Linked DNA regions of Arthrobacter globiformis. Each later gene encodes a partner of the first gene's protein in a complex. Links are inferred from orthologs where the notes say so. Each region holds a gene or a part of one and is shown on either strand. Other genes may lie near its edges.

Evidence for each region. Proteins that work in one complex are often made in the same cells at the same time.
Region 2: the proteins of sufU (region 1) and QF036_RS17365 are in contact, whole or in part, in a solved structure (PDB 5XT5), measured with the Bacillus subtilis proteins. The link is inferred for Arthrobacter globiformis from one-to-one orthologs.

The regions. Positions count from the first base shown.
Region 1 is NZ_JAUSYZ010000001.1:1,768,644-1,776,298, forward strand. The notes cover bases 1-2,808. They hold sufU (Fe-S cluster assembly sulfur transfer protein SufU), read left to right. Parts: upstream 1-1,083; coding sequence 1,084-1,533; downstream 1,534-2,808. Other genes in these bases: nhaA (Na+/H+ antiporter NhaA), read right to left, coding at 1,545-2,808. In the rest of the region: more of nhaA, read right to left, coding at 2,809-2,888; QF036_RS08045 (SCO4848 family membrane protein), read right to left, coding at 3,082-3,303; QF036_RS08050 (DUF2505 domain-containing protein), read right to left, coding at 3,308-3,805; mfd (transcription-repair coupling factor), read left to right, coding at 5,638-7,655. UniProt on the Bacillus subtilis protein: Part of the SUF-like system that mediates the biosynthesis of iron-sulfur (Fe-S) clusters. Acts as a sulfurtransferase and thus transfers sulfur from SufS to SufB.
Region 2 is NZ_JAUSYZ010000001.1:3,812,290-3,817,603, forward strand. Bases 1-2,890 are described here. They hold QF036_RS17365 (aminotransferase class V-fold PLP-dependent enzyme), read left to right. Parts: upstream 1-687; coding sequence 688-2,094; downstream 2,095-2,890. Other genes in these bases: hisN (histidinol-phosphatase), read left to right, coding at 1-361; QF036_RS17370 (class I SAM-dependent methyltransferase), read left to right, coding at 2,178-2,890. Also shown: more of QF036_RS17370, read left to right, coding at 2,891-2,957; QF036_RS17375 (metal-dependent transcriptional regulator), read left to right, coding at 2,968-3,681; QF036_RS17380 (fluoride efflux transporter FluC), read left to right, coding at 3,688-4,161; QF036_RS17385 (fluoride efflux transporter FluC), read left to right, coding at 4,158-4,523; QF036_RS17390 (MFS transporter), read right to left, coding at 4,548-5,314. UniProt on the Bacillus subtilis protein: Type II cysteine desulfurase that acts as the initial step in the SUF-like Fe-S cluster assembly pathway.

The sequences.
Region 1 (7,655 bases):
ACCGTCGCCGACTTTGTCGGGGCCGCCTATGAGGAGATCGTCTGGACCTCCAACGCCACCGAGGGCCTCAACGTCATCAGCTATGCGCTGTCGAACGCCGCCCTGTGGTCAGCCCAGGGACGCGGCCACGCCAAGCTGCGGGACCTGGCCCTGGGGCCGGGCGATGAAATCGTGGTCACCGAAATGGAACACCACGCCAACCTGATTCCCTGGCAGGAACTGGCCTACCGGACCGGTGCCACGCTGCGGCACATCCCGCTGGACGATGCCGGCGTGCTGCGGATGGATGAGGCAGCGGAAATCGTGGGGGAGCGCACCAGGCTGCTGGCGTTCACCCACGCCTCGAATGTACTGGGCACCATCAACCCGGTCAGCGACCTTGTTGCCCTCGCCCGGCGGGCAGGCGCCCTCGTGGTGCTGGATGCGTGCCAGTCGGCGCCGCACCTTGCCCTGGACGTCAAGCAGCTGGATGTCGACTTCGCCGTGTTTTCCGGCCACAAGATGCTGGGACCCACCGGCGTCGGAGTGCTGTACGGCAAGCAGGAGCTCCTGGACGTGCTCCCGCCGGTCCTGACCGGCGGTTCCATGATCACCACCGTGACCATGGAACGCGCGGAGTACCTCCCTGCGCCGCAGCGGTTCGAGGCCGGGACCCAGAAAATTTCCCAGGCAGTGGCCCTTGCCGCTGCGGTCAACTATCTGACGGAAACCGGCATCGACCGGGTGCACCGCTGGGAGTCCGAGCTGGGCCAGCGCATGGTGGCAGGCCTGGAAGCCATCGACGGAATCCGCGTGCTGGGACCGGCCGCAGGCCAGGACCGCATCGGCCTGGCGGCCTTTGACGTCGCCGGTGTCCACGCGCACGACGTCGGCCAGTTCCTTGACTCGCGGGGCATCGCGGTCCGCGTGGGCCATCACTGCGCGCAGCCGCTGCACCGGCGCTTGGGCCTGACGGCCACCACCCGGGCCAGCGCCTACTTGTACAACACCACCGACGACGTGGACGAATTCCTGGACGCAGTGTCCGGAGTCCGCGCCTACTTCCGGGCCTAGGGCCCGGACCCCGACGACAGGTACCTCACCATGAGCCTCGACCAGCTTTACCAGCAGATCATCCTGGACCACTCCAAGGCCAGGCACGGCAGCGGACTGACCGCAACGGCCGCCCCGGACGGCGCGTCCACAGGCCAGTCACACCAGCTCAACCCCGTGTGCGGCGACGAGGTCACCCTGCGCGTGGCCGTTGACCACGGCACGGTCACGCAGCTGGCATGGGACGGGGCCGGCTGCTCGATCTCCATGGCCTCGGCCTCTGTGCTGAGCGAGCTGGCCGAGGGCATGACTGTGGACGAGCTCCGCTCGGTGATCGGGAACTTCCGCGAGGTCCTGCGCTCCCGCGGGAAAATCCCCGCCGACCCGGAAATCCTGGGCGATGCCGCGGCCTTCGAGGGCGTGGCCCGCTACGCGGCAAGGGTAAAGTGCGCCATGATTTCCTGGGTTGCGGCCGAGGATGCCCTGAACCAGGCAGCCTGACCGTACCCCCTTTAGCCGTCCTGTTCGGACCGTTCGAAGAGATCCGGGACGCCGTCGCCGTCGTCGTCCCTTGCCTCCTCCGCCTCCAGGCGGCGGTAGTGCCTGTTGCGGGCCTTAAGCACGATGGCGGCCAGCGCCGCGGCGGTCAGCGAACCGGCCAGGATGGCCACTTTTGCGTGGCCGTCCCGGGCTGAGCCCGAGCCGAAACTCAGTTCGGCGATGAGCAGCGACACGGTGAAGCCGACGCCTGCCAAAAGAGCCAGCCCGGCGACGTCGACCCACTTCAGCCCGTCGTCGAGCTGTGCGCGGGTGGTTTTCGTGACCAGGAATGTAGCCCCGAAGACGCCAAGGGCCTTGCCGGCGATCAATGCCGCCACGATGCCCACGGCCACGGGGTCGGCCAGTGCGGACATCAGGCCGGAGGCGCCGCCGAGCGCAACGCCTGCCGAGAAGAACGCGAAGACAGGAACCGCAAATCCTGCAGACAGCGGCCGGAGCAGGTGTTCCAGGCGTTCGGCCATGCCGGTGCCGACGCCGTCGGTGCCGGTCCCCGGGTGGCGGCGGTCCCGCCGCGAGGCAGCCACCGGAACGGTGAAGCCGAGCAGGACGCCGGCCACCGTGGCATGGATGCCGGACGCGTGGACGAGGCCCCATGTGCCCGCCGCCAGCGGCAGGAGCAGGTACCAGCGGCTGACCCGCTTCTGCACCAGCCAGGCGAAGAGTGCCAGCGGGACCAGGGCGGCGAGCAACAGGCCCGGCTGAAGCCCGGAGGAGTAGAAGAACGCAATGATTCCGATGGCGATCAGGTCATCCACCACGGCGAGGGTGAGCAGGAATGTCCGCAGCGCCGCCGGGAGGTGGGTGTTGATGACGGCGAGCACTGCCAGCGCGAACGCAATGTCGGCGGCGGTGGGGATCGCCCACCCCCGCAGGGCTTCGGCACCCTGGTTCCAGACGATGAGGGCGTAGATGATGGCTGGCGCGGCAACTCCGCCCACTGCCGCCGTCACAGGGACGACCGCCCGGGACGGCCGGCGCAGGTCGCCGGAAACAAACTCGCGTTTGAGTTCCAGCCCGGCGATGAAGAAGAAGAGGGCGAGCAGTCCATCGGAAGCCCAATGCCCCAGGCTCAGCTGCAGGTGCCAGGGCTCGTAGCCCACCTTGAAGTCGCGCAATCCAAAGTAGGCGTCCGCCGCGGGGGAGTTGGCCCAGATCAGGGCGGCAGCCGTGGCGGCCAGGAGGAGCGCGCCGCCGACCGTCTCCGTCCGGAGGATCGCGGCAATGCGGAGGTACTCGGGGTAGGTGGAGCGGCTGAATACCCGGAATTTCCCGGACGGGAGGGAGGACTTGGGCATTGGAGCTCCTCGCGAGGGGTCGGCTAACGTCTTGCCGACCAGACTTCCCGGCGCACCATGTGTACCCAGCTTATCCGACTGGTGAAGGTCCACCGAGGCCGCTGGTTGAGCTGGTCGAAACCCCGGTTTCGACCAGCTCAACCAGCGGACCTTCTCTGGAACCGGTTAGCCGGCGCCGGTTAGCCCGCGCGGCTCAGCTGACGAGCGCCGCGATTCCGATGGCGGCTGTGGCGGCACCCAACACCATGGACACCGTCACCAGGACCACGTGGACGGTGAGGAACTTCGTGGCCTTGCCGGCGGCGTCCCGTGCCCGCGGGTCCTTCATGACGCGGCGCAGGAATTGCGGCCACACCACCAGGGACCACACGCCCGAAACAACCAGGACCAGGGCAAGGAAGGCAGGGACGTCCACAGGACTAGTGGCTTTCGAGCCAGGCCTGGGCCTGCTGCGACTGGATGTTCAGCGCCTTGCCCACCATGGGCTCGGCGGCGTCGGCGATCTTGCCGCCCAGGAACGGCACGGAGGACGTGACGTTGCCTTCGAGTTCAACCCGCGTGCTGCCCGCGTCCGCCACGAGACGCTGGACCGCGGACACGTCGATCGGCGCGCCGGCGATCTTCAGCGAGATGGTGCTCTGGCGCGAACCGTCGGCTGCCGGGGCGTCCCAGTTTTCCACCTGGGTCACCTTGAGGCTCTCGCCGACGAACTTGCGGGCGATTTCCGGCAGGCGCGTCGTGGGGAGGGTACGCACCGACGTGGTGCTGAACTCTCCAGCGATGTCGCCCGCCACGGTGAAGGACTCGAGGGTGCCGCCGACGTATTCGCTGGTGTGGCGCTGGAAGTCCTCGTTCGCGAAGACTGCGGTGACGCTGTCGACGCCGTGGGGAAGGGTGGTGGATGCACTCAGTGCCATTGATCCTCCGTCGTTGTGGGGTCAGAACGCTTTTTGCTCACCACATCCTACGGGGTTGGCCGCGCTTCCCCGGCACCGGCACCTCGGGCACCCGGCTCTGCGACGCCGGATTTCTCCTCGGCGGACAGCCTCCGGGCCGCCGCGGTAATGTTGCGGGACATGGCCGGGAAGATGATGCTGTGGAACGGAAGGACGGCCAGCCAGTAGAGCCGCCCGCTGAGTCCCTTGGGGAAGAAAATCGCCCGCTGGCTGTAACGGCTTCCGGTGCCGTCAGGCTCCACGCAGAGCTCCAGCCAGGCGCGTCCGGGTGCCCGCATTTCGGCCCGTAGCCGGAGCAGGCGGCCGCGCTCGATCCGTTCCACGCGCCACCAGTCCACCACTTCACCGGTCACCAGATGGTGCGGATGCCGCCGTCGGGCGGAGCAGGCCCGCCCCGCCCGAGAGCTTGTCCAGCCAGCCGCGCACGCTCCAGGCCAGCGGGAGCGAGTACCAGCCGCTGCGGCCGCCGATCCCCTCGATGATCGTCCACACGTGCGACGGGTCAACGTCGCTGGCGAAGGTTCGCTCGTCGACATACACCCTGTGTCCGGCCCAGCCAGGGTCGCTCGGCAGCGGGTCGGCGTCGGCGCCGGCGTTTGCCCAGATGGTTTCCACCTGCCCGTCGCGTTCCTTGCCGAGCGCCAGGGCCACTGCCCTGCGGTAGCCGGTCAGGCCGCCGCCGGGCTGTTTGATGTACGTGTCGATGTCGTGTTCGGCCGAGACCGCGTCGTGCTGCAGGGACTGGACCAGCGGCACGGACATGGACAGCGGAATCGGGGTCACCAGGGCAACCCACAATCCGGCCAGCCTGGGTGCCGGCACCGGCAGCGCCAGGACCGGACGCGGCGGCAGCCCCGCCTCGGCCGCGTACTCCTTCATCATGCCGGCGTACGTCAGGACGTCCCGGGAGCCGATGTCGAAGGTGCGGTTGAGGGGGTCCGCCAGTGAGGCGGCTCCAACGAGGTAGTAGAGCACGTCCCGGACGGCGATGGCTTCGATCCGGTTTCGGACCCAGCTGGGCGCCGGCATGAGGGGCAGGGTTTCGGCGAGATGGCGGATCATTTCGAACGACGCCGAGCCGGAGCCGATGACCACCCCGGCCTGGAACACGATGGCGTCGACCGGGCCGGAGAGAAATACCCCGCCGACCGCCTCGCGGGAGCGCATGTGCGTTGACAGTGCCGTGTTGGGCGGGTGCAGGCCGCCCAAATAGACGATCCGCCGGACGGAGGCAGCCGCGGCGGCACCGGCCACAAGTTCGGCCATGGCCTTTTCCTTGGCCTCGAAACCGGAGCCTGCTGCCATGGAATGGACCAGGTAATAGAGGACGTCGACACCCTGCAGGGCTTCCTCCAGCGCTGCGGAGTCGTCGAGGCTGCTGCGGACCACTTCCACGTCGTCGAACCACGGCACGCCGGCGATTTTCTCCGGGGACCTTACGAGCACCTTGACGCGATGGCCGGCGTCCAGCAGCCGCGGAACCAGCCGCCCGCCGATGTACCCTGTGGCACCCGTGACGAGCACCGTCCGGGCAGCCGTGCTGCTGTCATTTCCGCTGCTGTCATTTCCGGTCTGGTCGCTCACGGGAGTCTCCTTGGGGGCGGCGGCGGTGTGGCTGTGCTGATCTTCGGGCTGTGCTGGACTTCACGTGCTCAGCAAGCTTAGCAATGCGGCATCCGGGGCCCGGATGCCGCCGGTGTGCCCTCAGGGGTAGGCTGGAGGCCCCGGCATTCGCAAGAATCTCGGCTTTTCGTGTTGCCTGCGTTCGAATGAGATTCCAGGAGATCCTGCCCATGAGCTCCAAAGGCCAGAGCCCCAGCGGCCAGCGCCCCAAAGGCCAGCCCTCCAATGGCTTGCCCCTCAATGGCTTGCGCCGCGTCCTTCATGCGGACAGGACGTTCGCCCGCGTGCAGTCCGAGGCGGGGAGGAGCTTCAGTGTCCGCAGCGAGGACTACCAGATCAGCGCCCCGGCAGGCCTGCGGCCGGTGCTCCTGGCGGAGATGGCGGACGGCCTGCTGAACGCTGCAGGAAATGGGGGCTCCGCCGCTGACCACGCCGCGCCGGGTGTTGTCCTGGCGGTCACCGCCACGGGACGCGAGGCCGAGGATCTTGCCGCCGCGCTCCGCGCCTACTTGCCCGCCAACGCCGTGGCCGAGTTCCCCAGTTGGGAAACCCTCCCGCATGAGCGGCTGTCCCCGCGCTCGGACACGGTGGGCCGCCGGCTGTCGGTCCTGCGGCGCCTGGCCCATCCCGAAGACTCAGCGCACTCCGAAGACCCAGCACATACGGCAGACGCTGCGCACCGGGAAAACGCAGCGGGACCCCTCCGGGTGGTCGTGGCCCCCGTCCGTGCCGTGCTCCAGCCGATCGTGGCCGGCCTGGGGGACCTGGTTCCGGTGACCCTGAAGGTCGGCCAGGAGGCGCCCTTCAGCAGTGTCGTCAAGAACCTTGCAGACGCCGCCTACGCCCGCGTGGACATGGTGACCCGCCGCGGCGAGTTCGCTGTCCGCGGCGGCATGCTGGACGTCTTCCCGCCCACCGAGGACCACCCCATCCGGGTTGAGTTCTTCGGCGATGAGGTGGACCAGATGCGCTGGTTCGCCGTCGCCGACCAGCGCTCGCTGTCCGCCCCCGGCGTGCATCACCCCACCGAACTCCATGCTCCACCCTGCCGCGAAATCCTCATCACCCCCTCGGTGATGTCCCGGGCTGCGACGCTGAAGTCCCAGCTGCCCGCTGCCGCCGACATGCTGGAGAAGATCGCTGGCGGCATTGCCGTGGAAGGCATGGAATCGCTGGCGCCTGTCCTCGTGGACGCCATGGTCCCGTTCATGGAACAGCTGCCCCCGGGTTCCATCTCGGTGGTCATCGAACCGGAGAAGGTCCGCACCCGCGCGCACGACCTCGCCGCCACCAACGAGGAGTTCCTGGAAGCCGCGTGGTCCACGGCCTCCGACGGCGGAACTGCACCGCTGGATCTGAGCTCGCAGGCGTCGGCGGCCCTGCATTCCGCCAGTTTCCGCTCGCTCGCAGAGACCCGCTCCGCGGCCCTCGGGCACGAGGTGTCCTGGTGGTCCATCACGTCGCTGGCCACGGACGAGGAACTGGCACCGGACATCGACGTGCTCAACCTCCACGCCCGTGAACCGCGCGGGTACCAGGGCGACGTGGCGGAAATGATGGATTTCATCGGCTCGCACGTGCGGGACCAGTGGCGGATCGTGGTGGCCACCGAAGGCCCGGGCCCGGCGCAGCGCCTGGCCGAGCTATTCCACGACGCCGACATCCCCTGCGCCCGGGTGGACACACTGGACCACGAACCCCAGGCGGGGATCATCGAAGTGACCACCGCCGTCGTCGGACGCGGTTTTGTCCTGGACGGACTGAAACTCGGGCTCCTGACCGAGGCCGACCTGCTCGGCCGCACCTCCGCGGGCTCCACGAAGGACATGCGCCGCATGCCCTCCAAGCGGCGGAACGCCGTGGATCCGCTGCAGCTGGTGGCCGGGGACCATGTGGTGCACGAGCAGCACGGCATCGGGCGGTTCGTGGAGCTCATCCAGCGCAATGTGACTGTCGGGGGCTCAAAAAATTCAATCGGCGTGCGCGAGTACCTGGTGCTGGAATACGCGCCGTCGAAGCGCGGGGCGCCGGGGGACCGGCTGTTTGTGCCCACCGACCAGCTGGACCAGGTGACCCGCTACGTCGGCGGCGACACCCCCGTGCTCAGCAAGATGGGTGGCGCGGACTGGGCCAGCACCAAGTCCAAGGCGCGCCGGGCGGTCAAGGAAATCGCCGGCGAGCTCATCCG
Region 2 (5,314 bases), 2.0 Mb from region 1 along the record:
ATCCAACGTGTCCAGCCTCGCCGACGCCTCGCTGTCCTACTCCAGCCTCGGGGGCTGGAAGGACCGCGGCAATCTCGATGAGTTCCTCCAGCTCACCGAGGATGTGTGGCGCACCCGCGCTTTCGGTGATTTCTGGTCCTACTGCATGGTGGCAGAAGGCGCGGTGGACATCGCCTGCGAACCGGAGCTGAACCTCTATGACATGGCGGCACTGGTGCCGATCGTGACGGAGGCAGGCGGCCGTTTCACCTCCCTCGAAGGCACCGACGGCCCGTTCGGCGGCAACGCGCTGGCGACAAATTCGATTCTGCACTCCGAAGTCCTCAAGCGCCTGAACCCGCAGCTGGACGATTTGTTCTAGTTCCTTTCTCCTCCCCCGGCGCCTCGGCGCTGAATATTACGACGGCGGGCGCCCCCTTTTGGTGGCGCCCGGCGTCGTTTATTCGGCCGTAACCCCGATATCCGGGATGCGTAATAATCCGCTTAACATTCCTGTCCGGCTTTTTCATCGCCCGTCCCGATGTCCTAGTCTCGTAACAGGTCACGAGTGCCAGCGCTAAACCCCGGTTAGCTGGCCGGCAACCCTCCATTCGCGGTGGGGTGCCCCGGGTGACGACCAGGCCGATCCGGAACGGACCCGGCAAGCGCGGATCCCCGTCACACGGGGTCCTTTCTCAGTGAGGTCCCATGACGACTGCAATCATCTCTTCCACCACCGACGCTGGCGTGCTGGACGGCCGATTTGCCGCCGCCGGCCGTCCCCTGGCTGCCGTTACCGGCGCAGAAATCCAGGCCCCGCTGATCCAGGGCGGCCACGTCCGCTACGCCAACCTCGATTACGGCGCCTCCGCGCCCGCACTGTCGGTGGTTTCTGCGTACCTCAACGAAATCCTGCCGTACTACGCCAGCGTGCACCGCGGCGCCGGCTATGCCTCGCAGATCAGCACGTCCGTGTACGAGAACTCGCGGAGCATCGTGCGGGAATTCGTGGGCGGCCGCGCCGATGACGCCGTCATCTTCACCCGGAACACCACCGACTCCCTCAACCTCCTGGCCGGTTGCCTGCCCGTGGAGGACCACCACCACACCGGTGAAGTCCTGTACCTGGACATCGAACACCACGCCAACCTGCTGCCGTGGCAGGGCGTGCCGCACCGCAGCGTCGTGGCCTCGGACACCCTGGAAGCCACCATCAGCAGCCTGCGCACCGAACTTGAGCACGGCGATGTCAGCCTCCTTGCCGTGACCGGTGCCTCCAACGTCACCGGCGAAATCCTTCCCATCCGGCGCCTCGCTGCGCTGGCCCATGAATACGGCGCCCGGATCGTGGTGGACGCCGCCCAGCTGGCGCCGCACCGCCGAATCAACATCGCCGCGGACGACGTCGATTACCTCGCCTTCTCCGGCCACAAGCTCTACGCCCCCTTCGGGGCCGGCGTCCTGATCGGCCGCCCCGACTGGCTCGACGCCGGCACCCCCCACCTCGCCGGCGGCGGCGCCGTGAGCGAGGCCAGGCTCGACGGCGTCAGCTGGGCCACCGGCCCCGCGCGCCACGAGGGCGGCTCACCCAACGTGCTCGGCGCTGCCACCCTGGCCCGGGCAACCCAGGTCATCGCAGCCCTTGATCCGCAGCACTGGCACGCCCACGAGGCCGCCATCCGGTCCTTCCTCGTCGAGGGGCTGCGCAAGATCGACGGGGTCACTGTCCACCAGATCTTCGAGGACAGCGACCCGGACGATGCCATTGGGGTGGTCAACTTCTCCGTGGAGGGTTACGACGCCGGCCTGGTGGCCGCCTACCTGTCGGCCGAACACGGCGTGGGCCTGCGCGACGGCCGCTTCTGCGCGCACCCGCTGCTGAAGCGCCTCGGCCTGCCGTCCGGTTCCCTGCGCGCCAGCTTCGGCGTGGGATCACGGCTCGAGGACGTCCAGCGGCTGCTCGCCGGCATCGAGGAGCTCCGCCGCTCCGGCCTCGGCTGGGACTACGTGGTGGACGCCGGGCGCTGGGTTCCGGCGAACGACACCCGCACCTACCCCGAGTGGGCGCCCAACACTCCCGGCACCGCCGGCGCCGCACCCTGCACACAGGACTGATCTCCACCCCGCCTGCTGCGGCCGGGGTCCCCGTACGGTAAATTCGAAAGGTAATTTTCGACGTCGGGCTAAGGAGACTGTGCGTGGCACGGGGCGGTCCCAAACTTCATCACGGACGGCGGCTGGAGCTTGGGCAGAGCTTCCAGGACGGTGGCGAGCACTACCACCGCGTCCGTCCCGGCTACCCTGGCGATTCCGCGGACTGGCTCATTCCAGCCGGGGCCCGCACTGCTGCCGACATCGGCGCCGGAACCGGTAAATTCACGGCATTGCTGGTGGAACGCGGGCTGAACGTCAGTGCCGTGGACCCTTCCGTGGACATGCTGGAGCAGCTCAGCCGTACCTTTCCCGGGGTTCAAGCCCTGGAAGGAACCGCGGAGGAGACCGGACTGCCTGAGGCGTCGTTCGACGTCGTCAGTGTTGCCCAGGCGTGGCACTGGTGCGACCCGCTGCGGGCCAGCACCGAGATCTCCCGGATCCTCAGGCCCCACGGGGTGCTGGGCCTGATCTGGAACCAGCTGGACACGTCAGTGCCATGGGTGCACCGGCTGTCCCGCATCATGCACGCCGGTGACGTCCACAAACCCGATTTCCGCCCCAAAATCGGCCCGGAATTCACGTCCCTGGAGAGCCATTTAACGCGCTGGGAAGATACCGTTACCCCGGCCGACATCCTCGAACTGGCCAAGTCCCGCAGCTACTACCTCGCGGCCAACGACGCCACCCGCGCCAAGGTGGCCGGCAACCTGGCCTGGTACCTGCACGAGCACCTGGGGCATGCCGAGGGCGAACTGCTGCAACTCCCCTACCTCACCCAGACCTGGCGGGCTGTCAGGGCGGAGAGCCGTGGTGGCAGCAGGTAGGCTTGAAGCTGTGAAGACCAGTACGCCCTCCTCCTCGATCGAGGATTACGTTAAGGTCATCTATTCCTTCACGGAATGGCAGGACAAGCCCATCACCTCCACCCAGCTTGCACAGCGCCTCGGGGTGGCCAATTCCTCGGTCTCCGAGATGGTGCGCAAGCTCAAGGACCAGGGCCTGGTCCTCCACAAGCCCTACAGCGCCATCACGCTCACGCCCCAGGGCGTCCGGCTTGCCCTCTCCATGGTCCGGCGGCATCGGCTCATTGAGACCTACCTGGTCAAGGACCTGGGATACAGCTGGGACGAAGTCCACGACGAGGCCGAACAGCTGGAACACGCGGTCTCGGGCACGTTCATTGAGAGGCTGGCAGCCCGGCTGGGCAACCCGTCACGGGACCCGCACGGCGATCCCATCCCCGCGGCTGACGGAACCGTCCGGATGCCGTCGGCCCACCGGATGATCGAGCTCGACGACGGCCACACCGGCAGGATCACCCGGATCAGCGATGAGAACCCGGAGCTGCTGCGCTACCTCGCCGCCGAAAAGATCAGCCTCGACGCCGACGTCGAGGTGCGCGGCCGCAAGCCCTTCGGCGGTGCGCTCGTGGTCCGCATCGGCTCCCCCGGGACCAGCCGCGACGTTGACCTCGCCGACGAAGTGGCCTCCGCGCTGTGGATCCACAGCGACTCCGCGCATCCCGGCTGCCGCATGGCCGGCCTGTAGGCGCAGGTGCGCGCTCCCCAGGCCGGTCGCACCGGCGCCGCCCACAAGACGGGCTCCGGCTACGGTTGGCGGGTCTGGACTGCGGTGGCCGCCGGCGGGCTGCTGGGCACGGAGCTCCGGTACGTGCTCGGACTGCTGTTCCCGGACCAGCCGGGAGAATTGCCGTGGGCCACGCTCGGCATCAACATCGTTGGCAGCTTCGTGCTGGCTGCCCTCACCACCATCTGGATCGCGCGGCCGCAGACCGCGTTCTGGCTCCGTGCGGCGATCGGGCCGGGCGTGCTGGGCTCTTTCACCACCTTTTCCGCCGTCGTATTTTCCGCGGACCAGCTGACCCGATTCGGGCTCCCCGCCGTGGGATTTCTCTATCTGGGGCTGTCCGTCCTGCTGGGGCTGGCGGCGGCCGCCGCCGGGTGGCGGACCGGCAGGGTGCTGGGTGCTCCCGGTAGCTTCGACGGCACTGGTGCGGTGAGCCCGTGACGGCGCTCCTCGTGGGCCTCTTCGGCATCGCCGGGGCCCTCACCAGGTTCGCCGTGGATGGCTGGCTGGCCGGGCTCCCGTCGCCGCGGCGGCACTGGCCCTGGGCTACCCTGCTGGTCAACGTGGCCGGCTCGTTCGTGATCGGGCTATCCGTGGGCGTCACTGCGGTTTTCGGCCCTGAATGGCACTCTGCCCTGGCCACCGGGTTCGCCGGCGGCCTGACCACTTTCAGCTCCTGGACCACTGCCACGGTGCGGCTGGCCAGTGAACGGCGCTACCTCGCCGCCGCCGCCAACATCCTCGCCAACCTGCTGCTGGGGCTGGCTGCGGCCGCGGCGGGGCTTGCCATTAGCGGCGGCTAGCCGGATTAGCGGGGGCTAGCCGGATTAGCGGGGGCTAGCCGGATTAGCGGGGCTAACCGGCACCGGGTTGCGGATTCCGACGGCGGAGCAGACCCCACCCAGCAACAGCAGCGCCGCCGTAGCCAGCAGCGCACGGTGCAGGCCCGGCGTCGTCAGCTCGGGACCGACAATGAAGCCCGCAAACGCGATGCAGACCAGGCCGGCGATTCGTGAGACCGCATTGTTCACCGCGGAGCCCACGCCCGCCTGCTTCTCAGGCACGGATCCCAGGATGGCCGCCGTCAGGGGTGCCACCGTCATGGACAGGCCGAGGCCGAAAACCACCTGCCCGGGCAGGATCTGGGTCCAGTAGTTCAGGGAGCCGCCAACGGACAGAGTGAGCAGGAAACCGGCCGCACACAGCACCGGCCCGGCAGTCATGAACCACCGCGGCCCGTACTTGCCGGCGAGGCCCCCGAAGAACGATGCCAGCAGCATCAGGATCACCGTGGAGGGCAGCAGAGCCAGGCCGGCGGTGGTCGCCTTCATGCCGCCCACCTGCTGGATGTAGATGCCCAGTGCAAAAAACCCGAGGGAAAACCCGCCGTAGATCGCGGCGGTGGCGATGTTGCCCCAGCCGAAGTTGCGCACCGTGAACATGCGCAGGGGCAGGAGCGGCGCGGCCGACCGCGATTCATGGACGAGGAAAAGCACCGTGGCGACGAGACCTGCGGCCAGCGGCAGCCAGACCTGCGGGCTGCCCCACCCCGCGCTCCCCTGCTCGATCAGACCATAGACCGGTCCGCCAAGCG